Regions from separate parts of the Paenibacillus sp. GYB004 genome, predicted to be linked through region 1. Evidence: riboswitches for the same ligand, from Rfam matches in the RefSeq annotation. Region 1 holds a riboswitch; each other region holds the start of a gene.
The links. Region 1 has a riboswitch for cyclic di-GMP ahead of PV433_RS25510 (hypothetical protein). Riboswitches for the same ligand answer to the same signal wherever they lie in the genome.

Region 1 (7,880 bases):
ATCGGCGAAGAGCCGATCCGTCAAGAGCTGGAGGCGCACGGGGTCGAGTACACGGAGGACGCCGGGAAAGCGGATATCGTCGTCTTGTCGTGGGACCGCAGCTTTACGTACGACAAGCTGAACGCGCTGTATCAAGCATCGCTGAGGGGGGCGGCCGTGATCGCCTCCAATCCCGACGTTACTTGTCCGCTGGAGGACGGTCAGCTGCCGGATACCGGCACCTTTATCGCCGCGCTTGAGAGCGCGCTCGGCAAGTCCGCCGTCGTCGTAGCGGGCAAACCGTCCCGGATCGCAGCTGAGGAAGCACTGCAGCATATGGGGCTGGAATCAACGAGCTGCTTCGTGGTGGGGGACCGGCTGGAAACCGACGTCCGCATGGCGAACGACGCCGGGATGCATTCGGTGCTTGTGCTCACGGGAGTCGGGACGAGAGAGCAGGCCGAAGCGGGGCCGGACCGGCCGCGCACCATTTTGCCCAGCATAGTTAAAATTGTGGACTTATAGGCCGGGATCGTCCGTTCCGTGTTATAATGGGGATAGTCTGTTACAGGAGGACCTTACATGTACCCGATAGTCGATCTCGTCGATCATCAGACGATCGCCGCCGTTCAGAAAGAATCCGATCTCGATGCTGCGCTTCAAGGGAAAGTCAACGTCATTTTTTTATTGACCGGGTCGCTGCTGAACATCCATGAGCTCACCGAGCGGGTCACGCAAGCGGGCAAGCATGTGTTTCTGCATATGGAATTCATTGAAGGGATCGCCGCAGACAAGGGCGGGCTGGCTTATATCGCCAAACATGTCAGGCCGACCGGCATCATCTCCACCAAAAGCATGCTGATCAAAGCCGCCAAGGATCACGGTCTGCTCGCGATCCAGCGCATCTTCCTGATCGACCGCAACGCCGTCGTGCGCGGCATTAAAGCGGTGGAGCAAAGTTCTCCCGACGCGATCGAAGTGATGCCGGGCATCATGCCCCGCATTATCCGGGAGATGACGACGATGACCCCCCTTCCGATTATTGCCGGGGGACTTGTCGGGAATCAGCAAGAAATCGACGAAGGGCTGAGGGCCGGCGCGCTCGCCGTATCCGTAGGCGCCCACGATCTGTGGTAAGTCGTCCGCCAGTCGGACTTATACATACCTGAACTTCTATGAAGTACGACCTGTCTGGGTGAGGAGACCGAGAGATTGCCCGAATAGGCCGGAGCGGCGTTTTTTCGTCATGCGAAAAGATTAGCTTTTCCGGCTCGTTCGCGCGATCGTCCCGGTCTTTTTTCATTCCGAAAGCTTCGCTCCGCAGGTCCACTATTCGAACACGGGAGGAAACGACAATGAGTTCCAAAAGCAATGTAATGGTCATCGCGCACCGGGGGGCGGCAGGAGAAGCCCCGGAAAACACGCTCGGCGCATTCGCGCTCGGTCTCGAGCAAGGCTGCACCGGTATTGAGCTGGACGTCCACTTGTCGAAGGATGGGGAAATCATCGTATGCCATGACGCCACCCTGGACCGGACGACCGACCTGAAGGGCGAAATCCGCAAGATGACGGTGGAGGAACTGAAGCGTGCCGATGCCGGCAGCTGGTATAACGAGAAATTCGCCGGGGAGCGCATCCCGCTTCTGGAGGAAGTGCTCGACCTGGTGCCTTCCGACGTTCAGATCAATGTCGAGGTCAAAGGCGCCGCAGACGGCCAATTGGAGCCTGCGCTCCTCTCTCTGCTGAAGCGGAAGCAGCGGCTGGACAGCGTCTTCGTCTCCTCGTTCGACTTCGTCTGTCTGGAGCGGCTGAAGGCGCTCGAGCCGGAGATCCGCATCGGTCTCTTGTACAGCTTCAACATCTCGAAGCATTACCGGATGGCCGGTCTGCTCGACGGTCCGGTTTATTCGCTGCATCCTTACTGGGCGCGGCTTGACAAGCAAGCGGTTCAGGATGCCGTGGAAAAAGGGCTGCAAGTATACCCGTGGACGATCAATGAGGAAGAGAAGATGAAGCAAATGATCGATCTGGGCGTCTCCGGCATCATTACCGATTATCCGGGCAGACTGAAACGGCTGCTGGAAAGCTGAGACGAGGATGAGGCCGGAGCTGAAGCCGAAATCAAGTCAGATCGAGGCTGAGCCAGACCAGGCTGAACCAGATCAAGCTGAGCCGGACTAAGCCAAGCCAGACCAGGCTCACCTAGACCAAGCCTTGATAGACCAAACCAAGCTTAGGATGTAGCGGCCGACTCCCGCATCATCGCGATAAACCCTTCGAGCGCGCGGGATACCCAGCGCCCGGCGGGATAGACGAGCAGGACGTACAGCCGCAGCTCGGGCTGCGAGAACGGCAGCGCCCGCAATTGGCCGCCCGCGAGCTCGGCTTCGACCGCGCAGCGGGGCAGCAGCGCCATGCCTAGGCCGTGCAGGACGCAGCGCTTGATCGCCTCGACGCTGCCGAGCTCGCAGGATATTTGCGGCCGTACGCCGCAGTCGGCGAGCAGCCCGGCGAGGGCGCCGCGGTACGCGCAGCTGCGCTCCGGGGCGACCCAGGCGTGTCCGGCGAAATCGCCGGGCACCACTTCCGCGGCGTCCGCCAGCGGATGGTCCGGTCTTGCGACCAGCACCAGCGGTTCTTCCCATAGCGGGATGGTGACGAGATCCGGGTCGGAGCATTTGCGCTCCAGGAACAGGGCGGCGTCGTATTCGCCCTGCAATACGCCCTGAAGCAGTTCGTCTTCGCCGGATGTTTGCAGCAGCAGCTCGGTTTGCGGAAACGCCTCTTTCATCCGCCTTACGTAAGGCGGCAGCACGAACGCCGCCATCGATTCGATCGTGCCGATCCGCAGCGATCCGGCCGACTCTGCGGACACGGCCTGCTTGGATTCCTCGGCGAGATCGAGAAACCGGTCTGCAAAGGCAAGCAGTTGCCGTCCTCCGGGGGTAAGCCGGATGCCGCGTCCGCTGCGCTCGAACAGCGGTACGCCGTACTCCGCCTCGAGCTTGCGGATTTGCGCGGTTACACTGGATTGAGCATACCCGAGCGCTTCCGCCGCTCGGGTTATATGTAATAGGCGCGCCGTCTCGCGAAACGTCCGCATTAATGTTTCATCCACACCTCTCACCATCCTTACTCCATCGAAAATTCCGATTGTTTCTATTCTTTATTATAGCTAATTCCGATTTGATTGGGTATTAATCACGAAGAGATAGAAGAAATCAGCCTTTTCACTTGACCATTCATCGATAAAGCCGATTGTATAAATCGTTTATTATAGCTAACTCCGATCGCATTGTATGTGCTACATTGTTGTCAGAGCCGGAACGATGCGGCCGGCGACAATCCCAGACGAGGAGTGATCCGATATGTTGACTGAGCAATTAAAAGGCGTTATCGTTCCGGTCGTAACCCCTTTTACGGAGGAAGGCGAGCTGGATACGGGCAGCTTCCGCCGCGTCGTGCAGACTCTCATGGACCAGCGCGCGCACGGAATCGTCATTAACGGAACGACCGGGGAATGCCTGACCGTCCGCCCCGAAGAGGTGCGCCTTTTGATGGAGAATGCGCTGGAGGCAAGGGGGGAGCGGACGTTTCCGATTCTGATCGGCACGGGCTCGAACGATACGGCGGAAGCGGTAAGTCTGACGAAGCAGGCTCAGGCGCTGGGAGCGGACGGCGCGCTCGTGGTGACGCCGTATTACAACCGTCCGTCGAAGCAGGGAGTGATGGAGCATTACCGGCGGGTCGCCGATGCCGGGCTCCCGGTCGTCGCTTACCATATCCCGCACCGGACCGGCCTGGAGCTGACCTCCGGCGACATCGCCGCGATTCTCGGGATCGAAGGCGTGGCGGGAATTAAAGAGAGCACCGGCGGAGTCCGCAACTTCATCGAGCTGTCCGGTCATACGGACAAAGCGCTGCTGTGCGGGGACGACCTATACTTCTTCGCAGCTTTATGCTGCGGGGCTAGCGGAGCGATGATGGCTTCCGCGAATATGTATACGGGCCGTTTCGTCGAGGTATATGAGCAGTTCTCTCGGGGCTGCTGGCCGGAAGCGAGGGAGAAGTTCGATAAGCTGGTGCCGCTGATCGGCCTGCTGTTCGCCGAACCGAACCCTTCGCCGGTAAAATGGATGATGAAGCAAACCGGACTGCTGCTCTCGGATCGGGTAAGGCTTCCGATGATGCCTGTCAGCGAAGGACTGGAGCGGAAGCTGGCAGAATTGCTTACATGTAATAGGCAGTAACTATAAATACTATCCATTTCATATATTGGACCAATAACGAAACATCCTTCACAATTACTACTAAATAGAAGGAAGGATGTGCGTGAAGATGAGAATGGAACCCTATGGTCAGAAAGACGGAGATGGTGTGAGTGCCGCAACAGGTGGTACGGGTGCCGGGGGACGTCCGGAGTCGTCCCATGGCTGGGATGCCGCCTTGTACGATTCGAGACTCGGATTTGTGTCCGAGTTCGGCAAATCGCTGGTCGATCTGCTGGATGTACAACCGGGCGAAGCGGTGCTTGACGTCGGCTGCGGAACCGGCGATTTGTGCCGGGTGCTGGCGGACCGGGGAGCGGTGGTACACGGGATCGATTTCTCGGCGGAGATGATCGAAGCGGCCCGGGCGAAATATCCGGGGCTGGTCTTCGAGGTTGCGGACGGCCAATCGTATGAGACGGACCGGCGGTTCGACGCCGTATTATCCAACGCCGCCCTTCACTGGATGACAGATCCGGAAGGCGTTGTCCGGGCCGTCCGGAACGTCCTTGTCCCTGGCGGGCGTTTTGTAGCCGAGTTCGGCGGGAAGGACAACGTTGGCGCGATCGTTGCGGCGATCTACCGGACGCTGGAGAGCTTCGGCGTCGATCCGGAGCCGCGCAATCCGTGGTATTTTCCATCGGTCGGACAATATGCGTCACTGCTTGAAGCTTCCGGCTTCCGTGTCGGATATGCGCTGCACTATTCGCGGCCGACTCCGCTGGAGGACGGCGAGAGGGGAATGGACCATTGGCTGGATATGTTCGGCGGCGCCTTTTTCACCGGACTGACCGATACCCGGAAAGAAGAAGCGTACGAGGAAGTGAAACGTTTGGCGCGCCCGGTCTTGTTCCGGGAAGGACGCTGGGTGGCCGATTACTGGAGGCTGCGGATATTGGCATTTGCGCCTTAAGTCTCAAAATAGTCCAAAATGCCTATTAATGACTCCGGAAATTTGTGGTACTATGGGCATAGTTGATAGGAATTATCGGATAAAGGCAAACCTGGGCGAAAGCCAGGGGCGCAAAGCCACGGGTCTACAGCGAACTTCGCCATGACAGCCGGGTTGCCCATAAGCTGATGCATGTCGTCATCAAACCGGACGGACGTCGCTTTAGGGCGTCGTCTTTTTTTGTGTCGGAGGCTTAGGAACGCTTGGAGAGAAGCGGTGCCTGACGTCATTCGTGACCTTAATCTGGGGGTGATGCGCGTATGAACGACGAAGTAATGCAGTTGAAAACCGATTTGCACCGGTTAACGGTCGAACTGATCGGCAATTGCAAATATTGCTCCTTAATTTCCTCGAATGTGGAGTACAAAACCCCCATTTATTGCACCAAGTTTACCGGTCCCATCCATCCGACCTGCGTCAATGTGACGACCTGCTTGTCATGCCAGGAATACAAAGGAAACTAAGTCCGAATCGAGCCGAATACGAACAAAGGGAGCCTTCCGGACGCAGGGAGGTTTTTTTGATAGTTCAGAGCCTCTTTCCCGGTCGAGTCAGCAAGTGTCGCATCGACACGGAATAGGAGCGGTGGAAGGTAACTTTTCCCTTTCCACTTGGTTGTCCATAATGAATCGACAGCCTCGCCGAAGCCTCCTATTTTGTTCAGAGCCGCGTGCATACATTTCCCCGCGGGGCATACGGTTCAGCGAAGAGGAACACTCTTGCCCGCAAGAACGAGGTTTACGGTTTCGAGCCTCATTGAAGACGAGTATGTTGCCGTCAACCCCCATCAACGAGCGGCTCCCGACCGAAGGTGCCCACTGTCTCCCGTGCACCTAACGTATAGCTCGTACATCAAAGGATCGCCCGGACGTTTTTATCGAAAGGTTTTTCTCAAATCATGCGAGGCTTAATTGTGGCTTCTCCCGGAAAAATACAATCTTGCGCGCACCTTTTCCTTGCTGCTGAATATCGGTAGTACTAGGCGAAGATCCGCGAGGAGGAGGTGTACCGTCGCCATGATGGAATTCCGCAATTTATCGGCCCAAATATCGAAAAAAGTGATGATCAAGCCGCGGCTGCAAATCCGCTATCCGCAGCTGACCGGGCTGCCGAACCGGAAAGCGCAGCATGAGATCAACGACCGGATTCTGAAGCTCGTCTACCAGATGATTCGCGATCAGGGGTATGTCGAGGACCAAAACAAGGAAATGACCGGCATCTATGAGGTCATGCTGAACGAAAACGGGCTGATCAGCATTGTGTTCCAAAACTACGCCTATGCAAAAGGAGCGGCTCACGGCATCACGCTGCAAAAGTCGCTGACGATGGACTTGTGGGACGGGGACGATTACGATTTTGATGATCTGTTCCGCGATGGGAGCGGGTATAAGGCACATATTGACGCGATTCTAAAGCGGCAAATCGAGGAGAACGACATGCCGATCCTGGAAGGTAAAGCGTTCAAGGGAGTCGGTCCGGATCAGGACTATTATTTAACTCCGAGCGAGCTTGTCGTGTATTTCCAATTGTACGAATATACGCCCTACGCTTACGGGTTCCCGACGTTCCCGATTCCGTATACGGAAATAGCGGATATAGCCGATCCCGAAGGACCGATCGGCAAGCTTCAGCACGCCGTGGTCTGAAGATTCGGCGCACGTAATTTGGGGTACACAATGTACAGAATCGTTTTTGAGCGGTTTGCCGCTCTTTTTTTATACACGGCTTTGGACGAGCGAGCTATTGCGACTTCTGTCCTCCGGCGTAAAAAACGCAAACCCGCAGGTCGAGCTTATGAGCTTAAGGTCTTGAGCTAATGAACCGTATCGTTCTTATAGCCGTAACAAGACTTCATAACAGATCTAACGAATCCCAGCTACCTTATGGAGTTGAACATGGGCGGGAGTGCGAACTGATGCAGGAAATAGCATCTCTGGAGTTCGTAACAAATCCAAATCGCTGCATGTTAGCCAAATAAGGGGTCCTAGGTTCGTAAGCCCGTAAGCCCCGTAAGCTGATTATTTTGCAGCTTTGAAACCAAGTCCCATTTTCTGCGTAATAACAACCAAAAGGCGAAGGAGGATACGCCAATGTTAAAACGAATGCTACAAGATTTATTGCATAAGAAGCTGAGCTCCAAAAGACACTATTCGAGATATTCCAGCAGCGACTACTATAAGAGACAAGGCGGTTACCCGCCGCATTACCCGAACTATCCGAATCAGCACCCGAATCAGTATTCGAACCAATACCCAAACCAATATCCGAACCAGAACCCGAACCAGTACCCAAACCAGCATCCGAACCAATATCCAAACCAATATCCGAACCAGCATCCGAACCAGTATCACCATAATCAGGGTTACAAGTACTACAGGCGCAAGCATAAAAGCTATTCCAGCTCGTAGGAACGGGCGGCCCCCGGCGCGGACTAGGCACACTATGCAGAGTTCCATACACGAGGGGCTGTCCCCAAATGCCCGGCAGTACTGGAGCGAGCTCCAAACCGAGCTCCGAAACCGAAAGGACCTCAATTCCACGGCCAAGTGGAGGATGAGGTCCTTTTTGCAGGGAAATACCGATTGAACAATTTCTCCGGCCCTTACGTTTTGCTTCGAATCTCCCCATCGACAATGGAAAAGTGCGTCATCCATCCGTTCGTGGCGAATGCGTCAAATACA
Region 2 (7,880 bases), on a different contig from region 1:
GAAACGATCGACGTGGACATCCAGCGTCCGTTCCAGCGTCTGACCTATGCCGACGCGATGGGCAAATATGGCTCCGACAAGCCGGACCTGCGCTTCGGTCTCGAACTGGTGGACGTCTCCGATCTTGTAGCGAATTCGGGCGTACAAGTATTCGCGAACGTAACGAAAAAAGGCGGCCAGGTCAAAGCGCTGAACGCCAAAGGCTGCGGAACGTGGAGCCGGAAAGAAATCGACGACCTGCTGCCGTTTGCCGCGCGTTACGGAGCCAAGGGTCTGGCGTGGATTCAAGTGAAAGACGGCGAGTGGAAAGGGCCGATCGTCAAGTTTTTCAGCGAGGAAGAAATCGCGGCGCTTAAAGAGCGTCTGGGCGCCGAAGAAGGCGACCTGCTGCTGTTCTCGGCCGATACGAAAAAAGTCGTCGCCGACGTGCTCGGCAACCTGCGTCTGAAAATCGGCCGCGATCTCGGCCTGATTGACGACAGCGTATTTAAATTCGCGTGGGTCGTCGACTTCCCGCTGCTCGGCTACGACGAGGAAGCAAAGCGTTATGTGGCGGAGCACCATCCGTTCACACGTCCGGTGGACGAGGATCTGTCGTATTTCGATACGGATCCGGGCCAAATCCGCGCTCAAGCCTACGACCTCGTGCTGAACGGCTACGAAGTGGGCGGCGGCTCGATGCGTATTTTCAAACGCGACGTACAGGAGAAAATGTTCCAGGCGCTCGGCTTCTCCCGTGAGGAAGCTCACGAGAAATTCGGCTTCCTGCTGGACGCGTTCGAATACGGCACGCCTCCGCACGGCGGCATCGCGTTTGGCTTCGACCGTCTGATCATGCTGCTGGCGGGCCGCACGAATCTGCGCGAAACGATCGCTTTCCCGAAAACGGCGAGCGCAACCGACCTGCTGATGAACGCGCCGTCCGAAGTCGATTCGAAGCAGCTTGAAGACTTGTCGATCAAGCTCGCTGTAAAGGAAGTAGCTGCCAAAGCTTAATAACTGCTGCGATATTAGCGCTTTTCCTGGGGTGAATCGTTTTCCATAACCGGGAAGCTAACCCTGTCACATAGCAGGCTCGTTATTTCACAACAGTCGATAATAGCATACGACGGGCCCGCTTCCGGAGCATTTCCTCCGGCGGCGGAGCGCCCGGATCTAGCGAAGGGGATTGAATATGCTGCATCAATTTTCGCGGACGGAACTGGCGATCGGCCCCGAAGGACTGGAAGTATTGAAGGGCAGCACGGTTGCCGTGCTCGGCATCGGCGGAGTCGGCTCGATTGCGGCGGAAGCGCTTGTTCGTACAGGCGTCGGCCGGGTCATCATGGTGGACAAGGATGTCGTCGATATCACGAATATTAACCGGCAGATCCATGCGCTGACGACTACCGTCGGGCAACCGAAGGCCGAGCTGATGCGCGACCGGGTCAAGCTGATCAATCCGGATTGCGATGCGATCGCGCTGCGGATGTTTTACACCGAGGAGACGTACGAGAAGTTTTTCGACTATCCGCTCGACTACGTGCTGGACGCCTCCGATACGGTGACATACAAGATCCATCTCATCAAAGAATGCCTGAAACGCAAAATACCGATCATCTCCAGTATGGGGGCGGCGAACAAGATGGACCCGACGCAGTTCCGTGTGGCGGACATCTCGCAGACGTCGGTCGACCCGCTCGCCCGCGTCATCCGCCAGAAGCTGCGCAAGGATGGGATCAAAAAAGGCGTCAAGGTCGTCTTCTCGACCGAGGAGCCGATTAAGCCGCGCGGCGACGTTACGCAGCGGATCGTGCCGGACAACGCTCCGGATATCCGCAAAGCGCAGCAGCCGCCGGCCAGCAACTCGTTCGTGCCGCCTGTAGCCGGCCTGATCATGGTCAGCGTCGTCGTACGCGATCTGCTCGAGAAAGCCGGGAAAGCCTGACGCCTAACCGGACCGTATATGGGGAGGAAACGAAACGGGGCTGTCGGCACATTCACTTTTGAGAATAGTGTGCGCCGTTCGAACCGATGTGCCTCGAGATAAAGGACTTCAGCCTCCACGTGACCGTGGAAGTTGAGGTCCTTTCGTTTGAAAACGGGGACGTTTTCCTGTGATCTGTGATGCAACACTTGAAATAGCCTTGTTTGATTTGGTTGCGATTCGTTTGGATGGTGACCGTTTATTCGACAAAAGACGAGCCTGATCGCTGCGAAAAACGCACTTAATTCGTGATTATACATTACAAATCGAGAGTATGTGAGGAATATCGACATTTTTTTCGATTTTGCATGACAAAAATATACAAATCGGTTACAATCAAACTAATTGCACATATTAAATAAAAACAATAGGATGATGGAACCAAATACTTGTTCATAATCGAATCCAAAGGCACACTTATCGAAAGATAAGGCCGCAAAACCATTGGGGCTACCATGTAATTTGTCCCATATTCGCGCCGGGGACCGCCGGGTGCGAATATGGGATGCAACCGTATTACGTCATGCCAGCCAGGTCGCCGAACTATGAGACGGGACCCCTCTAACCTGAGGGTTTTTTTGTTGATCGGAACCCCGTGATTATCAGGCTGACACACGATTTTAGCTTATTGCCGATGAAGGGGGAGAAGTAATGCTGTACGCGATCAACCGTCTTTTGCAGCGATTGTCGGATAAAGACAGGGAGACGTTCGAACATGTAGGCCGGGTCGGGGCGCTCGCCCAGTGCTGGGTCACGCATTATCCGTTGGCCGGACCGGAGGACCGGCAAGTTTTTATTGTGGGATGCTGTGTGCATGATGTAGGGAAAATTAAAATCGAAACAGCCATTTTGCAAAAAACGTGCAAGCTTGACCAGGGAGAATGGGACCGGATGCGGACGCATCCCGAATCGGGCAGCGAGCTGTTGATGCAGGAAGGGATGAAAGATGCCCGGCTGCTGGATATCGTCAAGTATCATCATGAGCGGTGGGACGGGTCCGGTTATCCGACGGGGCTCGGCAGCAGCCGGATTCCCCGGTTGGCCCGCATGTGCTCGATCGTGGACGCGTTCGACGCCATGACCTCGGACAGGCCTTACAAAAAAGGAAAAACGGTCGAACAGGCCAAAGAAGAACTTCTCGAGCAAAGCGGCATCCAGTTCGATGAAGAGCTGGTACTGCAATTTCTGAGCTTGCCGGATCATCTGTTGCGCAATCCTCCGGCGGTGAGGCTGGACGAAGTGGCGGAACAGGGAGATTTGTTTTACGAGTTGATCTCGTCCCGCAAAAACTGAATACGGCAGCTACGACCCTGCGCACAATCCGAAGCCCGAACCTGCCCGCCTCCTATCCAGGGAGCGGAGCGCGTTCGGGTTTTTATGAGTAAAGCGCCATGTAAGGGTAAGTTTTCTGCGAAGCTGAACCCTTCCTGTTGGAAGAAACCGCGGCATTCAACGAATTAAGGTGCCGTTAAGGTACGGTTTGAAGTCAGGTAAGCTTCGTCCGGTACAATACGACTAGTACAAAGTCGGAGGCGCGGCTGGAGAACGGCTGGATGGCCGCCGAACCCGTTGATGGCAGACACGTAAGTTTGACTTGTATCAGGTAATCAATGACCGGGAGGAGACTTATCTTGAAACTTTGGATGTGGATCGGAATTGGCGTCGGGACGTTGCTTGCAGGTGCGGTTATTTGGATCGGGGGGACGGCGTATTGGGCGAAACAAGCGAATGCCGACTATGTATGGAAATTCGTAACGAACAATCCGGAGAAGGCGGCCATTACGCTTCGGAGCGACGATCAAACGATTGCGCAGTCGAATTCGGACCGGGTCATGCCGCTGGCGAGCGCCGTGAAAACGATGATTGCGATCGAGTAAGCTCGACCGGCTGTTCGAGCGGTATTACCGGGGGACGAATACGGAAGGGGCGGGCAACGGTACCGGGCTGGGCATGGCGATCGCCAAGCAGCTTGTGCTGGAGCACGGAGGAACGATCAGGGTAACGAGTGAAGTGGGACGGGGAACGTGGGTTATTTTGACGTTCGGGCGGCAGGGTCGCATTTCCGGGAACGGGGCCAGGGAGATTGAAGAATAGGCTGTCGGAAACGGGGGCGAGCCGGCCTGATGGCGGACCGTACCCGTACAGTCCGGGGAGGCTGCAGCAGCTTGAGGAAGCCGCTGCTCGGCGGCCGGCCGGATGCGAAGCTTGCACGTACAGGTAGAGCTGGTGTGTCCCGACGGAATGGAGTTTGCTGTCAGCTTTGCGTCTTTTTCCTGCACCGCTTGGCGATCTGTTCGGTGACGACGAAGGCGAGCTCCTCGTTGCCGAATAAGGACAAGACACCGAGCACCGTCTCGTCGGGTACTTCCCCCGCTTCGTGCTTGGATACGGTCAAGTCGACGGCTTGCTGCAGGGCGGCATTTTCGGCCTGGTCCGGATAAGCCTGCTTGTACAAAGCTAGCGGGTCGAGATCGTTATTGACGCACCACTGGGCGAAAACGAGGATCATCATCGTCTCGTCTCGCTCGTAATTGCGGATGATTTGTTCTTCCAGTTGTTTGCGGTGCATTGAAAAATCTCCCCCAAAGACGTAATATGGGTTCATTATAACGAAAGATCAGGTGCGTTCACAATGATTAAAAATGAGAAAATCAAAGCGTCCGAAGTTCATCTGACCGGTGTGGACGGGGAAAATTTGGGCGTGGTTCCGACCCCGGAGGCGCTCGCGATGGCCAAACGTCTCAAGGTGGACCTCGTATGCACGTCGCTGCTCAGCAGTCCTCCTCCCTGCCGGCTGATCCGGGCCGGAGCCGCCAAGGAAGCGGCCCAGCAGGAACGCAAGCGGGAGCGGGGGCCGAAGGTGAAGGAAATCCGGCTGACGCCGCATATCGAGGAGCACGACCTGGAGACGAAGCGGCGGCAGGCGGAGAACATTTTAAGCGCGGGAGATGCCGTTTTGTTCGTCGTCCGTATTCAAGGCAAGGAAGGTGCCGCCGCCAAGGAGCTGCTTGAGGACCTGCTTAAGCAGTTGCGCCCGGTCGGCGCCAAAAAGACGGGCATTCAGCTCAGCGGCAAGCAGGCGGCCGTTCAGATCGACCCGCTGTAAACCGACTCACGCCTTTTCATTCAGACGCTTCCAATTTCGCTTCTGCAGCGGCTTGGAGGCGTCTTTGGCTATCTGCTTATCCATGCGTTGACTATGCCCAGCCGGCTGTGATATAGTTCCCTTGTTGAATTGTTTCACTGTAAAACTATTGGACGGTCGAATTAATTAATAGACAGGAAAAGGAGGGGTTTAATGGACGGGGAACAGCTCCATCAGTTGATTCACAGGTACGAGAGTGCGACGTTTACGGTTAACCGCCGGCTAAGCGCGCTAATCCGCGAGTTGATGCCCGGGGGGCTGACTGCCGACCAGTACGGAATATTGCGTTATATCCAGGAACGGCAGCGCTGCACGTCTTCGGAACTGGCGGATATGTTTTGCGTCGGTAAAAGCTCGATTACGGCGATCATTACCCGCTTGTTCGATAAAGAGCTGATTCGGCGAATGCCGGACGAGAAAGACCGCCGGGTTATCTATTTGCAGCTTACCGAGAAAGGGGCCGGCGTCGCGACCGAGATGGAGATCAAAATCCAGCAGCTGCTGGCGAGATATATCAGTCATTTCGAGGAGCAGGAGGCCGAGACGTTTATCCGGACTTACGAGAAGCTGGCTAAGGTGCTGACCGAACACTAGAAGAGGTTGTTCAAAAAGTCCGCTTGTGATCACGAAGCAGAACAGGAAGCGTACTCGACATCGAATAATTCAGCCAGAACTTCCGGTGCTCACAAAAGCTTCCACTCCGCTCCGCTCCTCATTTCCTGGCTTCATCCCATCTTCTCGTGCTGAAAACCGGACTTTTTGAACTCGCACTAGAATGGAGGCTTGCTGGCATCATGAAAACGATTATTAAACTAAGGTGGGTTGTACTTGCGCTATGGCTGGCTGGTTCGGTCATCCTGTTCCTGACGGCGCCGGATATGGCGCAGCTGGTCCGGGACAAAGGGCAAATTACGGTGCCGGTAGGACATTCCTCGACGATCGCCGCCGATATGATGAAGAAGATGAAAGACGATTCGGCCGGCGGCCCGGCAACGGCCGAGCGTACCTCCGTGCTCGTGTTCCATAACGAGAAGGGGATCTCCTCCGCGGATATGAGCGAAATCAGGCGCGGCATCGACAACCTGAAGAGCAGCCGAGACAGCTCCGGGGTTACATCGGTCACCACTCACTTCGATATGAAGGAGCTGGAAGATCAGATGGTGGCGAAGGACGGGAAGACGGTGCTTGCGCTCGTAGCTTCTTCGTCCGAAGGCCGCACGCAGGCGGAAGCGAGAGACGCGTTGTACGCCGCCGTGGCCGACGTAAAGGTCGACCATTATTACACGGGCAGCTGGCTGATTAACGAAGACGTCGTGCAGAGCTCGCAGGAAGGATTAAAAAAGACCGAGTGGATTACGCTCGTTTTTATTATGACGATCCTGTTCGTCGTATTCCGTTCGGCGGTAGCTCCGTTTATTCCGCTGCTGTCCGTCGGGCTGACCTATCTGGTCTCCCAGTCGGTCGTCGCCTTTCTCGTCGAATATCTCGACTTCCCGCTTTCCAACTTTACACAAATTTTTCTGGTCGCGGTGTTGTTCGGGATCGGCACGGACTACTGCATCCTGCTGATCAGCCGCTTCAAGGAGGAGCTGGCTCATCGCGGAGACAAGACGGAAGCGATCATCGAGACGTACCGGACGGCGGGCAAGACAGTCCTGTTCTCGGGTCTTGCGGTGCTGGTCGGCTTCGCCTCCATCGGATTATCCACCTTCGTGCTCTACCGTTCGGCGGTAGCGGTGGCGGTTGGAGTAACCGTACTGATGGTTGCTTTGTATACGCTGGTCCCGTTTTTTATGGCTGTGCTCGGAAAAGCGATTTTCTGGCCGGCCCGGGGATCGCTTGAGCATAAGCCGAGCCGTTTGTGGGGAGCCGTCGGTTCGTTCTCGCTGAAGCGTCCGTTAGGCGCCCTGCTTATTCTTGCCGTTATTATCGTTCCTTTCCTGACGGCTTACAAAGGCTCGATCTCGTATAATTCGCTGGATGAGATCGGCGAGAAATACAATTCGGTTAAAGCGTTCCAAGTCATCTCGGACAGCTTCGGCCCCGGCGATTCGCTTCCTTCGACGATCGTGATGGAGGCGGACCAGCGGATGGATACGCCGGAGGGGTTGGCCGCGATCGAGCAAGCGACCCGGGAGCTGGCGGCAGTCGACGGTGTGAAGACGGTCCGCAGCGCTACAAGGCCGACCGGAGAGCCGATGAACGACTTCCAGGTCACCGAGCAGATCGGGATGGTGGACGACGGTCTGGGCCAGAGTACAGACGGCCTGGGGCAGATCGGCCAAGGATTGTCCGAAGCGAGCAAGGCGCTTAGCGGCAACGCTCCGAAGCTGAACGAAGCGGTGCAGGGAGCCGAGCAGCTCGTCGCGGGCACGAATGCGCTGAAGGCGGGCGTCGTCCAGCTCGGCGCAGGGCTGAAGCAGCTGGAGCAGGGCTTGCGCGAAGGATCGGTTGGCGCAGGCGAACTGCAAGCGGCACTCGAGCAGGCCAAGACGAGCGCGGAGCAGCTTGCGGCGGCGAGCCGTCAGATGCTGGCCGGCTATGGCGAGATCGGCAGCGGTCTCGAACAGCTGGCGCAAGCTTACGGCGACGTTGCCGCCGAGCAGCAGAAGCTGGCTGACGGGCTTGCCGAATTGGGAGCCGGGCTCGGCGGATTGGAGCAAGCTTATCCGCAACTGAAGGAAGATCCGAACTTTGCCCGGGCGATCGGCGCGGTGACCCAATTGCAGACGGGAGCGGCCGGAATCAGCGAAGGCTTGAAGCAGTTGA
Region 3 (7,880 bases), on a different contig from region 1:
CAGCTTGATATTGCCCATCCGCTCTTCCAGCCATTGATTGATCCCGTTCGCCCGGCTGTCCACCAGCTTCTCGTAGCTCTCGCGCTGTTTGGTTATCAGCTCGGAAGATCCCTTTTGGTAGACGAAGATGGCCGTGCCGATCAGCGGAACGAGTGCGACTAACAGAAAAAAGATGATCAATTTGTTTTGAAGCTTGCCGGTAATCCGCTTGCCGATCGTAACAATTCCTTTTCGGTTGTTGTCCGGTTGTTCGTTCGATAACACTTCATTTAACCCCTATCCTAAGTTGATTAATTGGGATCGAGCCGATGTCCAGTCACAAGAAGGCTCCTTATGCTCAGGTCCGGCTGCTTGTCTGCCGAAACCTAAGCGATAAGGAGCAACCAATTAGTAACCGAGTGCGGCCCCTTCCCCACGTGGGTCTGCTCCGCCAAATTTCACATTCGTATCCGGATGAATCAGAATCGCGCCGGATTGTCCCATTATGTCTGTGTAAGCTTCAAGCTCAACGATCGAATGACCTCTTTTGATCAGCTCGTCTTGCACTTCTTTCGGAATTCTTCCTTCGACCTTCACGTCGTTCGATTGGGCGCCGACCGTCCGGCCATACAGCCATCTAGGCGCCTCGATCGCTTGCTGCACCGTAAATCCGTAATCGATAATCCGGGTTACGAGCGAGGTTTGCGTTTGCGGCTGTCCCTCTCCACCTTGCGTGCCGTACACCAGATAAGGCTTGCCGTGCTTGAACAGCATCGCCGGGTTAAGCGTATGGAACGTCCGCTTGTTCGGCTCCAGACGGTTGATATGATCCGGGTCCAGGGAGAAGAAGCTGCCGCGGTTTTGCAGCAATACGCCCGTACCGTCGGCGACGACGCCCGAGCCGTAGTCAAAGTAGTGGCTCTGAATCATCGATACGGCGTTTCCGTCCTTGTCCACGATCCCCAGCCAGACCGTATCGCCCTTCGGATCGAGCGGCTTCAAGTTATTCGATACTTGCGTCATGTCGATCCGGGAAGCAAGCTCGATTCCGCGCTCTTTCGACAAAATCTCATCCACCGGTATATCGGCGAATTCCGGGTCCGTCAACCATTTGTCCCGATCGGCAAAAGCGTGCTTCGTCGCTTCGACGATCAAGTGATAGTAGTCGGCGCTGCCTTCCTCCACGTCGTTTTTCAGATCAAAGTTGTTCAAAATGTTCAGGATCGACAAGGATGCCATGCCCTGCGTGTTCGGCGGGAAATTGTAAGCCGTATAGCCGCGGTAGTTCGCCGAGATCGGGTCTACCCAGTTTGCTTTGTGGTCGGCATAATCTTTTTTCGTCATCACGCCGCCGTGCTTCTGAATGTCCGCGACAATTTTCTCGGCCACTTCGCCTTTATAGAACCCGTCGGCTCCTTTTTTGGCAATCAGCTCAAGCGTATGGGCCAAATCTTTCTGAACGAACAAATCTCCGGCTTTGTACACGTCGCCGTTCGGCTTCAAAAAGGTGTTGCGGAACGTCTCGAACCGCTGCAGATTTTTGATCTCCGGCTGAGTCGTATCGGTATCGATAATCGTCCAGAGCTCCTGGTTCGGAGTAACCGGAAAGCCTTTGCCGGCGTACTGGATGGCCGGCTCCAGCAGTTTATGCCACGGTAAACTGTTTTTCATCGATGTTTTGGCGTAATTGTAGGCTTCTTCCCAGCCCGATACGGCTCCGGGCACGGTGTTGGCCGACAAGTAGCCGCGGCTTGGGATTTGGCTGTAGCCGAGGTTTTTGTAGAAATCGATCGTGACATTTTCCCCGGAGCGGCCGCTCGCGTTTAATGCTTTCAGCTCTTTGGTTTCCGCGTTGTAAACCATCCAGAACGCATCTCCGCCGATGCTGACGTAGTGCGGATACACGACCGACAATACAGCTGCCGCCGCAATCGCCGCATCAACCGCATTACCGCCGTCCTGGAGCACTTTGAGCGCCGCTGCGGAAGCCAGATAATGCTGGGTGGTGACCATGCCGTTCGTCCCCATCGTCGTCGGTCGGCCTGTCGATTGCGCCGCCGCAGCGATGCTGCTGAAACATAATGTGAATATAAGCGTAATAATGGCTATTTTTTTTCGAAAACCGTTCGTCATATACTCTACCCTCCGTTGGTATATAGCTTGGTTGAACATGGCCGTAAATGTCGAGCCTTATGCCGGGTTTATTGCATCTCCCCCTTTCTGCGCACACAAAAAAGGCGACAAAGTAATTGTCACCTCCATAGACTCTATTGGCCGTTGGTGACAGGCAACTGGCTGGCATGCCTTCCATGCGGGAAGGGGTAGCCCCTGTAGCTTTGCGGCCTGTCCTTTCGGACAGTGTGCCTTTTTCTGTTATGAAACATCCATATACTGAGTCTTACGTACTATAATAACTTATATAATAATTATTTCAAGTGTTTTTAATCATTCCCATGGCAGAAAACGCCATTCATCGTCATTTTTCGATGAAGTTTTTATGGTTTCTCATGGTGAATTTTGTCGTTTTTCCACTATATAGGATGCTTCGTTGTTACATTTGAATCAATTCAGTTAATCCCTGGAATTCGTTTGGCACTATATTCCTTATTTGTAGCATGATCGTCTCCCGCTTTCAAGTTAAAAATTGTAAAACGACATGGAAGATTTGTAAACGTTCCCCGCGCGAACCCGGACAGACCCGTTTGCAAAAATCCAGAACTCCCAAATTCCCGTATCTCCGTTAATACAGTAATGCGACTTTCGGCACAAAAAAATCTGTCCCCTTTCATAAGGAGTCAGATTGAAGTCCAGCCGGGTTGATTCGAAAGTCATGCATATCGTTCGCCCAACTCGCGAAGCTTGCAGATGATGTTGCGTTCCGTATGCTGGTCTGCCGGAATTCGTTCCTTGGCGATTCGCAGCAAAGGCTCGTAATCCCCGATCGCCACCGAATGATGCGCCTTCTCGAACAGTGGCAGATCGTTCATGTCGTTACCGAAGCAGACGAACGGGCCGATGGGATAACCCGATAGCTCCAGAGCCGACATTTTGTTTACGCCCTTGTAGGTCAGATCGAGTATTCCTTCTGTCGAATGATGGTGGATCGTTACGTCCATCCGCTCCAATCTCCGGGGTAACTCGCCGAAATCGGAGCCGGGCAGCACTACGATTTTCATATACGATTCGATCTAGTCCAATTCGATGCGAGCCGCAAGCTTGTCCGGGTCTACAAAGCAAAGGAACGGATGCCGGATGCGAATCCGCCATGCGGCAGGCGTAATTCCATCTGTCGTCGATAAGATATTCGGCATCGAACTCTTGTAAAATATGCAGCAGTTCCTTCGCAAGTCCGACAGGGATCGGAACCGAGGCTTGAAGCTCGCCCTCGAAGTAAGTCATCGCCCCGTTGGCGCCGATCAGAAGCCGCTTTCTCAACCGTTCATCCAAGACGGGAAGCATATCCCGGCAAGGACGGTCGGAAGCAAAACCGACACAATGGCCGGTTTGCTCCAGCTCGACCAGCAAGTCTGCATTATCAATTATACGGAGCAACACGGTTACCATCAATGCGCCGGATTAGATGACTTTTCGCAGCAAAACAGTGGCGGACGACCGCATAAGAGTCTCTATCGTCAGCTCCCGAACCAGATTCAGTACGTTTCTCTCGTTCTCCGCCCTCTCCCATACGTCGGACCGCCGGGGCTTGCGGAGCACCCAATCGGTTCCGTCCGTATCCGTTGCGAAGGCGACGATGAAATCCATCCCCGATTCATTAAGCTCGATATTCGAAGGGTTCAACCGGAGCCCTTCTCGACCTGCGATTGTTAACATCTCGGTAATCCGGTCTGGACCGTGTGTCATTACATCCAACACTCCTTTTCAAATTCATACTAAACTTCTTCAACACAGAATCCGGCTTCGCCAAACAATAAAAAAACACATCCGCATTCGAGCGAATCCGCCATATTTCTACCAAGCCGTACAGCTACTAGGAGGAGAAGCTTATTTTTAAGCTCCTGATCGTTTTGGGTCTTGTACTGGACAAAGGTTATGGTAGCATCTTCCTTGTCTCACCTGTGTTATCTTTTCTTTCATTCGTCTTTCATACTGACAAGGAGGATGAGCCTACATGCCGGGATCCATCGTTCACATGATCGTACAACAGCGATTGGGCAGGGCTATGCGCAAAACGAACCGCGACTATGCCGAGCTGCTTAGCGACACTTGCAGTCCTTATGCCGCCTTCGGCAGCATCGGACCGGATTTTTTATTTTTTTCCTTAAAGGAGTACGACACTCCGCTAGACGATCTTGTCAACTTTATGTTTTCCGTGTACGACGCCATGGAACCTCTGCGCGACTTCTACGAACATACGATCCAGCCCGTCGAAGATGCGATCGACGACGCGACGGCCGCGCTGGACGAAGCTTTATTTCAAGGCTTGTTCAGTCAGATTAAGGATACGGCCGCACTTGCATCGAACACGCTTCTCACTGCAGCGGGCAAGGTTGTGACCAGCCACGTCGATCTGTTTTATCCGTTTTATCCGAAGATCCAGCAAGGCGCACCGGAAAAAGAGTGGTATTGGTTCGATTTCCTGCATTACCGGAGAACCGGCCAATTTTGCTCGAATATGTGGAACCTCGCCCAAGGTGATAAAGATTTGATGAAGTATTGTCTCGGTTATGCAAGCCACATCGGGACGGACGTCGTCGGACATCCTTTCGTCAATTCGATCGTCGGCGGTCCGTTCCGGACGCATTGGCACCGGCACAAGCTGGTAGAAAACTGGATCGACGCTTACGCCAGAAAGCATTACCCCGACAGCCGCGCGATTACCTCCTGCTTAAGACTCACCTCTAAAGATACCTACATCCCGGACGCCATCTCCGGAAGCTACTACTACCGGCTCTGCGAATTTCCGGACGGCGGACTGCCCGAGAAGCTGCAAAATTTGCTGGTCAAGGCGATGGACGTCACCTACTCCGATATCGAACACCCGATCTCCATGAACGGCGCCGATCTGGATACGACCTACCGGCTCTGGATGAAATGGTACGAACGATCGACAACGATCGGCGACGCCAAGAAGCCCGTACCGGTCCCTCCTCCGGGTAGCGCCACCGCAGCGCTTATCAACGACTACACCAGCGGATTCCCGTCTCCTCCCAGCAGCGGACCGAGCGGCGGCGGTTTCAGCGTCGGCTCGATTCTCGAAGCTCTTTTCGCTTTTGCGAAGTGGCTGGCCGATGTGGTGGAGTATACCATCGACTGGATAATCACCCATGCAAAAGATATTTTGACACTCCCCTATCTTGAAGCGACCGGCCTGATCAAGTGGCTGCTGTACCAGATCCAGAAAGGAATCTGGGAAATCTACGACAACGTCCGGTTCAGTCTCGTGCTGGGCGGTTACCTGTTCCCCGAGCCGCGTGATCTGGACAAGATGCCCTGGGGCAAAGCGCTGCTCAACACAGCTTACGCCCATACGACCGGCGGCGCTTATGCGAACTTTTACCAATACCCGCGCAAGCAGGAAAGTCACGGGATGTTCGGAACGACCGAGCATCATCTGATCTACCCGACTACCGCCCGGGAACGCGAACACGCCGAACCTGCGCCGAAGCCGTTCCATGGACAGTATCCCGACGCTTTCATCAGCGGCAGCTGGCCGTTCCAGCCGCTGGCGGAGCATCTCCATGAATGTGACGGTCCGTACGGAGAAGGGATGCAGTTTACCCACCACGTCGATTCGCTGACGTGGGATACGGCACAGTTCGGCAGCGCCATCGATTTCTGCGCCCGGCTGATCGGCGAACGGATGGAGAAGCTGCCGGATTACAACCTGGACGGCGACCGGGGGTACGGCTGGAAAACGTGGGTAGCCAAAAATGATCTCGAAACGTCCAACCCGGTCGAAACCCCGTATCTTCGTCCCTAAATCATTCGTGCGGTCCGCGCCGCTTGTTTACGAAAGCAGAACATGAACAGATCCCGCCTCTGGGCGAAAATGGAGGTTCATCCGTCTATGCCAAACGATCGTTTTCCAGATCATAATGACAATCCCGACCGGGATAAAGGCCGATTTGACGGTATCACTTATTTATTGATACGTACCCACCCCTATGACGACGGTTCGGAGCCGCTCGCTCCCGGCTTGCCGTTCTGGGTCAGTCCGGACATCACCATCGTGAAGCCGGACGGGACCGAAGGAAGCGAAGCCGTCGCGGGCAAGATGAATCAGATGAAAGTCGTGGTTACGAACGGCGGCGGCATCGATGCGGTGGACGCTTACGTCGAAGCTTTCGTCGCGGACCCGTCGACCGCTTTTACCCCGGCTACGGCAACGCCGATCGGCTCCGGCTATTTAACGGTGAGCGGGTACAGTCAAGCAGCCATTAGCTTCCCTTGGAGTCCGGCACCCGCTGATAGCGGCCACCGCTGCCTGCTCGCCCGGGTCAGTCTAACGATTCCACCGGACCGCTTCGCGAACGCAGCGATTTTCGACGTACCGGGCGACCGTCATGTCGCCCAAAAAAACATTAGCGTCGTCGATTCGGCGGCTCATGACATGAAGCCGTTTTCGTTCTCCTTCGCGCTGGTGAACCCTGCTCCGGATGCAGCCGCCTTTCAAGTTAAAGCCGCGCAAATCCGGCCCGCTGACGACAGACAGCTGCATATGCTGAGACAATCCGTTGGCTGCGGATTTGCCCAGTTTTCCGACAAACCGCTCCGGGCGGTCCGCCTTGATCTCGGGGAGGAGCTGCCGGTCCGCGACCGGTCGGATGCGATTCGGATGGACCTTACGATCCGTTCCGGGCGTCTGGACCGATTCGAGCGGATTGAGGGGATCGAACGGATCGATCGTCCGTTGATTGGCCTCTTGGACAAACCAATCGTTCCGGGCCGTACCGGAGGAGCCAAAAAGATTCGCATGAAAGCCGGTGAAGTCCGTCAGGCGGTCGTGACGATCACGCCGAATCCGGGCGCGCGGAAAGGCGATCTGCAAGTTGTGGAGATTACCCAAGTGAACGAGCGCGATCAAATGGTCGGAGGTTTGTGGATCGTGGTTGTATGCTGAATTTCATGGAGCCTGTCACAGGCTCCGCTCCTTTATTGTACTGGCGTAAGCAGGCTGCCGCGATCGCGCAGCCTGTTTTCCCATACCCGCCCGTCCTTGCTAATTGGTCTCGTTCTGAAGCAGCGGATGGACAAAGTCGATCATTTCCAGCGCCGCACGAACTCTGGCTTCAGCGGAACCTAGGAATAGCCGGCTCATCCAATCCTCCAGCAGCGCGGCTCCATGCTCCAAGTCTTTCAGGTAGGCCAGAACCCCCCCGGAGGGGGGCATCGGTTTATGATTGACGAGCCAAAACGCTTCGAGTATTTTATAAGAAGTCGTGCTTGCCACGAACGAAGCCTTCAGCGAATCCCCCGCTCCGGCGGCCGCTTCCATTTTCGTTTTGGCGCTTAACAGCCAATGAGCCGTCTCCTTTTTATCTTTCCGGGGGCTCCGGTAACCGTTGTAATTTTCGGTTGCTATATCGGACAGCTTCTGCACCAGCCCTTCCGGATCATACAAGATATGTCCGTCCAAGTAGTTATACATTTCCATGCTATTGCGGTTCAGTTTGTCCAGCGCCTTATCGAAGTCGGCATACTTGATCTCCAGAAGAATTCCGGAGTGATTCCCGGTATAAAAATCCCTGGAGCACCCTTCTTTAATAACACGTACAGATCGAGATCCGATCCTTCCGCTGCATCCCCTCTCGCTACCGAGCCCGAAACCATCAGTCCGGATACGTCCGCATCGGCAACAACAGCTTCCAACATCTCCGCCGCCAGATGACGGTGTACACCGGATCGGATAAAAGTCAAATCCGCCAACGGATTCCCTCCTT
Region 4 (7,880 bases), on a different contig from region 1:
TACCCAGGCTTGTTCTGTTGTTCGGTCGGGGAAGCGGGAGTCAGGGCAAACGGAACATACAGCAGCAGGAACAGGAAGAAGGCGGCCGCCTCGAGCGACAACAAATACCACGGATACGGACCTAACCAATCGAGCAGGGAAGGCGTTTCCGGCTTGCCGGAAAGAAACATGTAGTTGCCGCCGGTGACCGCATTGACGAACAGGATGACGGGGAGCAGCACGTTCAGAAATCCCATGGCAAGCAGCACCGAGCGGAAGGTCGGCCGGAAACGCTCGACCCAAACCATATAAAAAACGGCCAATAGAATCGCGATATGGGCGGCGAAAAATTCGAGAAACCGGAAATGAGGATAATCGTAATATAGCACCGGCGTCAACATCGCCTGCATCGCCCCTCCGATTCCTGTGAAGTAAGCGATTTCAAATAAAAGCCGGCTTTTGAAAAAAAGCATGAATACGCATAAGTACAAGGTGATACTGCAGAGCTCCAGCGGAAGCGTATCCTTGACGCTGTACACGTCCTCGGTCACATACCATACGTTTAGCGATAATTCCGACAAAGCGAGCACGCCGGCGAGAGCGTACCGGCCGTAACGGCTTCTGTTTCCGTACCGGAACCAGCGGCGCAACCCATACAGCATCAAGAGCAGGACGACCAGAACGGCCAGCGCTCCCAGATGGGAAGCGGAGTAAGCGGCAAATCCGGCCGGATCGTTCGCATCCAGAAAACGGTTCATTAGCACCCCCCCTTGCTTCTTTCTAGCGGTTCTTGCTTTATTATAACCATGAAATCTCCGGATTTTCCAGATAAATCCGTTTGAGGGTTCCGATCTTGTGCGATCAAGGATACGCAAAAAAAAGCGACCCGCAAGCAACGGGCCGCGGGTCGTAACATTTATATATGAAAAAAGGGGGTCGAGAATTAGTATAGCGCGCGAACATTAGAGAGAGATGAAAATCAGATTGCAGTTTGATTACAAATAAGGCGAGCCTTACTGGACGGGGCGATTATGCTCCTGAACGTCCGGAAATCCTTGTATCCCGGCGGCTGCGATGAAGCGCAAAAAAAGCGACCCGCAAGCAACGGGCCGCGGGTCGTAAACATTTATATATGAAAAAAGGGGGTCGAGAATTAGTATAACGCCCGAACATTAGAGTTCCATGAAAATAACATTTCAATTTGATTACAAAATAAGAAGGAGTCCGTGCGCTTTACGATTTGAATTTGTCGATTACGCTTCGCAGCTGCTGCGCCGTATCGTGCAAAGCGGTGGACGAGCGGACGATTTCTTCCATGGATGCGAGCTGCTCTTCCGAGCTGGCCGCGACTTGATGCGTGTACTCGGTCGCCTGCTTCGAGATGTGCGCCAGTTCGGCGATCGAGGCGCTTACCTCCTGCGAGCTCGCGGACATCTGCTCGGACGAGGCGGATACCTCCATAATCTGACGGGTTACCTCTTCGATCGAACCGACGATGCTCGTAAATAAACGGTCGACCGATTCGACGGTTTCGGACATGCCCTCCACTTCGCTGGCTCCCGTCTGCATCGTCTGGATCGCTTCGCGGGTCCCCGCCTGGATCGAATCGACGAGATCGTGGATCTGGACCGCAGCTTGTCGGGACTGCTCGGCGAGCTTGCGGATTTCACCGGATACGACGGCGAAGCCGCGGCCGTGTTCCCCGGCCCGGGCCGCTTCGATCGCCGCATTCAGAGAGAGCAGGTTCGTCTGTCCGGCGATGGTCGAGATGAGCGATGTAATCGATCCGATCTCGTCGGATAACCGGCCCAGCCGTTCCATAGAGCCGGACGCGCTGTTGACGGCACCCTGAATGGCCGTCATCTGTCGTCTGTTGCCGCGCACCTGCTCGCTTCCCTGTTCGGCGAGCAAGTACGCCTGATTGGACGAATCGGCTGCGGTTACCGCCGACTCCGCGATCCGCTGGACACCCTGCGCCATCTCCTCCATCGCTTTGGCGCTTTCCTCCGAGCTCGTCAACTGCCGCTCGGTACCGGCCGCTACCTGCTCGATCGACATGGCGACGTGGCGGGCAGCTTCCGATGTCTGCTCCGATCCTTCGTGCAGCGTCTCGGCGTTCTCGGCGACGACGTCCGACGTCTCGCGGATGCGCCCGATCATCTCGCGGATATTGCCGATCATGACGCCGAAGTAGGCGGCCAGCTCGCCGATCTCGTCCTTGCGCCGGATCGAGACCGATTCGGTCAGATCCCCGCCGGCCACTTTCTGAGTAATCCGGGTCAGTTCGCGAACCGGCCTGATGATCCATACGATGACGGCGATCATCATTGCCACGGCGATCGTCCCGGTGAGGAGGCCGACCAGCAAGCTGGTTCTCAGCTTGGCGTCCAGCTGATGCTGTACGTTGGCATAATCGAAATCAATACCCAAAATGGCCGTAACGCCGCCATTCTCATCGCGTATCGCACTCAAAATACTGACCCATGTTCCATAATCGTCGGAAAATACGTCGGATACCCCGATCTCGCCGCTCTCCGCCGCCCGGATCGCTTTCGTAAATGCCGGAGGCAGCTCGTACGGAGTGGAAGGCTGGAAGCCGGAATCGGCAAGCGATTTGTTCGCGAGCATGATCGTCATCGCGGTTTTGCCCCCGGATTCGATCGTTCCGGGATAGAGCAGATACGTATTGGCCACGCCGCCCGATCCGGTGTACAGGTCCATATAAGGTTGAATAAGGGCAATGCCCGGCTGTGCCGGATCGGCTTTTTTGTTGGTCTTGATAAAGTCTTTGAGCGAAGCGAACTTTCCGGCATGCTGCTCGACAGACTTGTGCACCATCTGCTGGTACTGTTTGAGCTCGTTATAATACTGATCCTTTTGCTGCAAATAAGAAATTGCGGCTTGTCCGGCCGTCATCAACAGTGCGCACAGCGCGGCGAAAAAGCTCAGCTTGGCAATGATGCTCCGGCTCCAATGAGTAGACATGCTCGTTCCCCCTGTATATGAATTTCCCTTCCGCCATCTCAGCATCCGGGTATACTTTTTATTCGACAAGAACCAACACAAAGTGAATAGTGCCAAAGCAGCAAAACGAGTGCTCGAATTTCATCTTGACTTTGGAAGATTTCGTCTAGATAAATGTCCCGTAATATTGTATAGTAAAAGGTAATACGGGTATGAAAGTGCGTTTCTGAGCAGGACGACAAAGGCAAACCGGACGAAAGTCCGGGACGCAAAGCCGACGGGCCTAAGGAGGATTCTCTAAGGCGGCCGGGTTGCCGAAAATGGTTGGAGGCGAAGCTGCTCCATCAACATTCGGTAGACTACACTTCTTAGGAGGAACTGTATGTTGAAGGAAAGATATTACTCGACGGTGGAGTATTTTGACAAATTTGGCAAAGTGAGCAAGCAGATCGACATCTATTGCGAGCTCGGCAAAAAACCGACTGTCGGCGATTTCGTCGAAGCGTTCAAAAATTCCGGTCATGAAGTGGAGCTTACCGATTTCTTGAATCTCACCTTCAAGCCAAGACAGCCGCTGGCTACTTCCGTTACGTCGATTAAAGTAGTCCGGACGATCAAAGATCATACGTTCAAGCCTTGTGCTTGCTAATAGAGGAAATATGGAAAGACCGGCAAAGTCCAGCCTTCGGATGAAGGTTGAGCCTTGCCGGTCTTTTTTGGGTAGATCAAAGTTTCCGCCGTACTAAAACGGGGATGGGGCCATCTGCTTGTCGAGTCAGCAAGTGCCGCAAGTGCTGCAAGTGCCGCAAGTGCTGCAAGTGCCGCAAGTGCCGCAAGTGCTGCAAATGCCGCAAGTGCTGCAAGTGCTGCAAGTGCTGCAAGTGCTGCAAGTGCTGCAAGTGCTCCAAGGCGGCAGTACTGCAAAGTCGCCTATCGTGGGCGGCCGTTTAGCTTTAGCCTGTTGTCCAGCTCCAAGCGGGGACAGAACCGAATAAGAGCGGTTTGTATGCTTTATTTTGTCCGAAAACCGGCCTGGACACGACTAAAGGCTCCTATTTGGTTGGTTAGAGTTGGTTAGTTAGCTCATTAGTTAATTAGTTAGCCAGTTTGCCATTTAGCCATTTAGCTAACTCGCACATATGTCGTTTCAGCGAAGCTAAACGCGCTCTGCTCGCAAAAAAGATGATGCAGAGCCGAGGGTTACGGCTTCCCGTTTAACCGCTCGCCTTCGGACGGTTCGGTTCCTGCGATTCGTTTCTCGAAAGAGGCCCGCCAGTTGCCCGACAGCTCCTCTACTGCTAGCAGGGCGGCGATCCCGTCCAGGTTGATCTTGTCGTGATGTTTGATCGTGTTGGCGTATTGAACGGTTATGCCGAGCGGGTGCCGGCGCTCCAAGGTCAGAGGGGCGCTCCGGTCGAACAGTCCCGGCGTCAGCACGCGGCAATAAAAGCCGGTGTAGCCCGTATGCTGCACCCGTAGCGCGAGGTCCGGGATATCGTATTTTTTGGCCAGCTTGTGGCACGGCTGCCGGGGCTGCGTCACTTGAAGACGTACCTCTCCTGAGGCGTAAATATCGCCGATACATACCCGGTCCTCCGTCATGCCGAGCACCGTCAAATTTTCCCCAAACGCCCCGTAACTCATAGTCCGGTTCAACTCGCGCTCCCAGTGAGCATAATGCTCGAACGGATAGACGCATACGGCTTTGTCCGGTCCTCCGTGGTGGACGAGATCGGCCTGGCCGTCGCCTGCAAAATTCGTCGCGGTCAGCAGCACCGGACCTTGCTCCGCCGGCTGCTTGAAAATCCCCGTTTCTACTGCGGCGCCTTTGTAGATGAACGACTGCGGTTTACCGACATTAAGCGATACGATGCGAATATCCATGACCCGATCTCCTTTATACGTTCCTATCTGTACAGCATACACGCTGAGAGGATGCGCATCAACTCAAGCCGGCGGGAGATCAGCGTATTTCGTTGCGTTCCGGAGTAAGCTCGTATAGAGTCCGGTCCTGACTGTCATAGGCGATCAGTTTGTCTCGGGGATTCCATACCGATGAACGTGCCGGAAGTGCCCGGATCACTTGATAAAGTCCATTTTGCACTGTGACGTCCTGGGATACGCCGTCCTGCCAGACAACCTGCAGCCTGGCGATCGCGGGATCATTTACTTGGCCGGAGTAGTAAAAAAACCTGTAGTCCTCTATCGTGGTCATTCCTCCGCCGAAATCTACTTTTATTCCGGGATCTAGAGACATTCGAAAGCTGCCTCCGCCTGGGTTGCTCCATATCATCCCGAACTTGCGCGCAACAAATATCCGGTGGTACAAGCCGTTCTCCCGGTCTGCCAACAACACGGAACGCACGCCGCGTTCGCCCGGGTCTACCGATACGATAGCCGCATCGGGAAGCTCCATTCCGCTTAGCGCCTGACGGGTCACGCTTGTAAGTTTCCATGGTTCGGGCCCGTAGGAAGCTCTGACGATAAACGTCAAAGCGGCCGTTATGAGGAGCCAGCGAATCACGTGCCCGATCCAAAGTCTCGGCTTTTTACTCGCCATGGCGACCGCTCCCTTCTAGCGAGAGATGAAACGCGAACGATTGTCCGTAGGCCGGTTCCTTGTTGCGGATCATTAATGACCGGATCTGATCAGGGACATTTTTAAATACATAGTAACCTTGGGCCCGCAACACACTATGGCTGCTTCCTCCCCCTGAATATTGCAACGGCACTCGGGAGTCGGTCTCGATCTGAAGGTTGGACGGCAGCTTGCTGTAAGGACCGAGTCCGGTTCCCGTCATATAGACGCTCAGCTGGCCTTTGCGATAAATGATACCGTCTATGCGAAGCTTGCTGTCATAATACGTTTGGCGATCCGGACTTCCGGGGTAAAAGCTCCCTTCCTTTTTAGCCTGCTTGATGTCGCGGCTGAAATGATGCATGTCGGAAAAGGGGATGACCATGGGGACGAGGTGCAGGACGAGGAGGATCAGCAGCACCCATTCCACAGCAGCCGTCATTTTTCTCATCGTTCGGTTCACCGCTTTCGTTTGCTTTTATAATAGGACGCGCGAAAAACAATGAGGTTGCGGGCTGAAACGGATATGTGCGAAAAGTCCGGAATACCGATGCGGAGTTATGCAGGGGAGCCGGGCGGATGCCCCGAGCCAAACACCCAGCGGGCGCATACACTGGTAAGGGGATACGATCCAACGATCAGTGTGACGGGAGGAATCATGAATGAATTACGTCGTACAGCCCGGCGATACGCTGTACTCGATCGCGAATCGTCATGGCGTATCGGCACAGGCGATTATGCAGGCCAACGGCCTTTCGGCGCCGGGGACTATTTATGCCGGGCAAAGGCTGTTTATTCCGCTTCCGGTTCAGCCGGGCTTTCCGTTTCCGCCCGGGCCGTTCCCGCCGGGACCTTTTCCTCCGGGGCCTGGACCCGGACCGGGGCGCCCGCTCGAGCAAAGGGTTTCCCGTCTGGAAGCGGAAACCGATCAACTGCAGCGGCAGCTCCGCCGCACGGACAACGAAGTCGAACGCCTCGGCCAGCGCGTCAACCGTCTGGAGGAGCGCGTCCGGAGGCTCGAAGGGCGTTAAGCCGACCAGGCCACAAAGAAGGGCGCTCCCCTGGGGAAGCGCCTTTTGCATGGTTGTAAGGATGTTCTGTTCGCTGCTTATTTGCCGAATAACAGCCAGGAGCCTTTCACCTTCTTCAGCAGATGGACGACGGCCCACGGAACGGTGAAGATCAGTAGAATATTGCCCCATACGGCGATATGGTAACCCGCCTGTCCGACAGGCACGCTCACTAGCGTCCCGTAATAGGACATAAGCGCCACGTGTGTAAAATAGATGCCGAACGAGGCTGCGCCAAATGAGGATAATACGGCGGTGAGGCGCGGAGCGTTCTCGACGCAATGGCGGCCGATCCAGATCAAAGCCATCGCCACCAGGGTCGGGTACAGATTGAACATCAGCTCGTACTCCCACGCCTCGACCCGCATGCCGCGAAACGCCTGCAAGGTGATAAGCAAATAAATCAGGCCCACCGATGCGGCCGCGGCAGTCATCCACCAGATGTTCCGGTTCAGCCATCCGACGAACCGTTCATAATGCATGCCGATCGATCCGCCGATACAGAACACGGCGAAATACGTAATGAACAGCCGGTCGCCGTACTGCAGAGGCGTATCCTCGAATTGCCGGTACACGAAATAACCGGCTTGGACGAGTATGCCGAACAGCCATAAGTAACGGCCAAGCGGACGCCACAGTTTAACGAGGGAGATCAGCAGCGGGAAAAGGGCGTACATCTGCATGATGATGACCATAAAATACAAATGGTAAGCGGCCAGCCCCCAGGGGAGCAAATCGGCGAATTGGCTTAGAGAGAAGTGGATTTTGACCGTAGGGTCGAGCCACTGGTTGTACATGTAATAAAAGACCGACCAGATCAGGTAAGGGATCAAAATAAACTGCAGCCGTTTCCGGTAGAAACCGGGCGTACGCCGGACGGTCCATGTGTCGGAGTAACTGTAGAACAAGACGAGACCGCTTAAGAATATGAACACCGGCACTGCAAAAATGCTCAAATTGTTAATGGCGAAATAAAACGTGCTGGACCGGGAGCCGAGCGGCAGATCCATTCTGGAGGAAGATGTCCCGTGAATGAGAAGCACCGCCGCGATCGCCACCGCTCTCACGATGTCCAGCTCCCATAGTTTTGGTTTGCTCAAAAGAACCGCTACCTTTCGTAGTGAATCAGCGAAATTGCCGCCAAATCCTAAGTATACTTGAAACCGGCCGGGATTCCCACAGAAATCCTGGCGGATTTCGGGAGAGTCCGGGGGAGAGGGAGTGAGCCGTATGACCGAGTGGAAAACCAAGGAGCAGATCGCCCGGATGGCGAAGGCAGGGGCGGTGCT

Region 2: linked by a shared signal. The riboswitch ahead of PV433_RS26535 (HD-GYP domain-containing protein) and the one ahead of PV433_RS25510 (hypothetical protein) in region 1 are both predicted to bind cyclic di-GMP.
Region 3: linked by a shared signal. The riboswitch ahead of ggt (gamma-glutamyltransferase) and the one ahead of PV433_RS25510 (hypothetical protein) in region 1 are both predicted to bind cyclic di-GMP.
Region 4: linked by a shared signal. The riboswitch ahead of PV433_RS30405 (hypothetical protein) and the one ahead of PV433_RS25510 (hypothetical protein) in region 1 are both predicted to bind cyclic di-GMP.

What each region holds. Positions count from the first base shown of each region.
Region 1 covers NZ_JARBDB010000059.1:68,058-75,937, forward strand. The annotation lists gene PV433_RS25480 (HAD-IIA family hydrolase) at 1-504, shown strand, start outside; gene PV433_RS25485 (glycerol-3-phosphate responsive antiterminator) at 562-1,116, shown strand; gene PV433_RS25490 (glycerophosphodiester phosphodiesterase) at 1,335-2,069, shown strand; gene PV433_RS25495 (LysR family transcriptional regulator) at 2,213-3,097, opposite strand; gene dapA (4-hydroxy-tetrahydrodipicolinate synthase) at 3,348-4,229, shown strand; gene PV433_RS25505 (class I SAM-dependent methyltransferase) at 4,318-5,160, shown strand; cyclic di-GMP riboswitch class I at 5,235-5,321, shown strand; gene PV433_RS25510 (hypothetical protein) at 5,460-5,663, shown strand; gene PV433_RS25515 (DUF3298 and DUF4163 domain-containing protein) at 6,216-6,845, shown strand; gene PV433_RS25520 (hypothetical protein) at 7,290-7,607, shown strand; gene PV433_RS25525 (ABC transporter ATP-binding protein) at 7,846-7,880, opposite strand, start outside.
Region 2 covers NZ_JARBDB010000060.1:147,305-155,184, reverse strand. The annotation lists gene aspS (aspartate--tRNA ligase) at 1-996, shown strand, start outside; gene PV433_RS26540 (tRNA threonylcarbamoyladenosine dehydratase) at 1,175-1,927, shown strand; cyclic di-GMP riboswitch class I at 2,367-2,509, shown strand; gene PV433_RS26535 (HD-GYP domain-containing protein) at 2,618-3,259, shown strand; gene PV433_RS26530 (hypothetical protein) at 3,598-3,843, shown strand; partial or broken gene PV433_RS26525 (ATP-binding protein) at 3,854-4,060, shown strand; gene PV433_RS26520 (hypothetical protein) at 4,221-4,535, opposite strand; gene infC (translation initiation factor IF-3) at 4,599-5,072, shown strand; gene PV433_RS26510 (MarR family winged helix-turn-helix transcriptional regulator) at 5,265-5,705, shown strand; gene PV433_RS26505 (MMPL family transporter) at 5,906-7,880, shown strand, end outside.
Region 3 covers NZ_JARBDB010000011.1:381,413-389,292, reverse strand. The annotation lists gene PV433_RS07615 (methyl-accepting chemotaxis protein) at 1-264, opposite strand, end outside; gene ggt (gamma-glutamyltransferase) at 388-2,007, opposite strand; cyclic di-GMP riboswitch class I at 2,263-2,354, opposite strand; gene PV433_RS07605 (HAD family hydrolase) at 2,808-3,095, opposite strand; partial or broken gene PV433_RS07600 (HAD hydrolase family protein) at 3,334-3,543, opposite strand; gene PV433_RS07595 (hypothetical protein) at 3,556-3,840, opposite strand; gene PV433_RS07590 (hypothetical protein) at 4,109-5,920, shown strand; gene PV433_RS07585 (hypothetical protein) at 6,008-7,060, shown strand; gene PV433_RS07580 (hypothetical protein) at 7,160-7,576, opposite strand; gene PV433_RS07575 (nucleotidyltransferase domain-containing protein) at 7,606-7,866, opposite strand.
Region 4 covers NZ_JARBDB010000067.1:72,573-80,452, reverse strand. The annotation lists gene PV433_RS30415 (YwaF family protein) at 1-737, opposite strand, end outside; gene PV433_RS30410 (methyl-accepting chemotaxis protein) at 1,213-2,964, opposite strand; cyclic di-GMP riboswitch class I at 3,177-3,262, shown strand; gene PV433_RS30405 (hypothetical protein) at 3,326-3,592, shown strand; gene PV433_RS30400 (hypothetical protein) at 3,711-3,938, shown strand; gene PV433_RS30395 (MOSC domain-containing protein) at 4,144-4,827, opposite strand; gene PV433_RS30390 (hypothetical protein) at 4,907-5,503, opposite strand; gene PV433_RS30385 (hypothetical protein) at 5,493-5,972, opposite strand; gene PV433_RS30380 (LysM peptidoglycan-binding domain-containing protein) at 6,184-6,552, shown strand; gene PV433_RS30375 (acyltransferase) at 6,630-7,691, opposite strand; gene map (type I methionyl aminopeptidase) at 7,822-7,880, shown strand, end outside.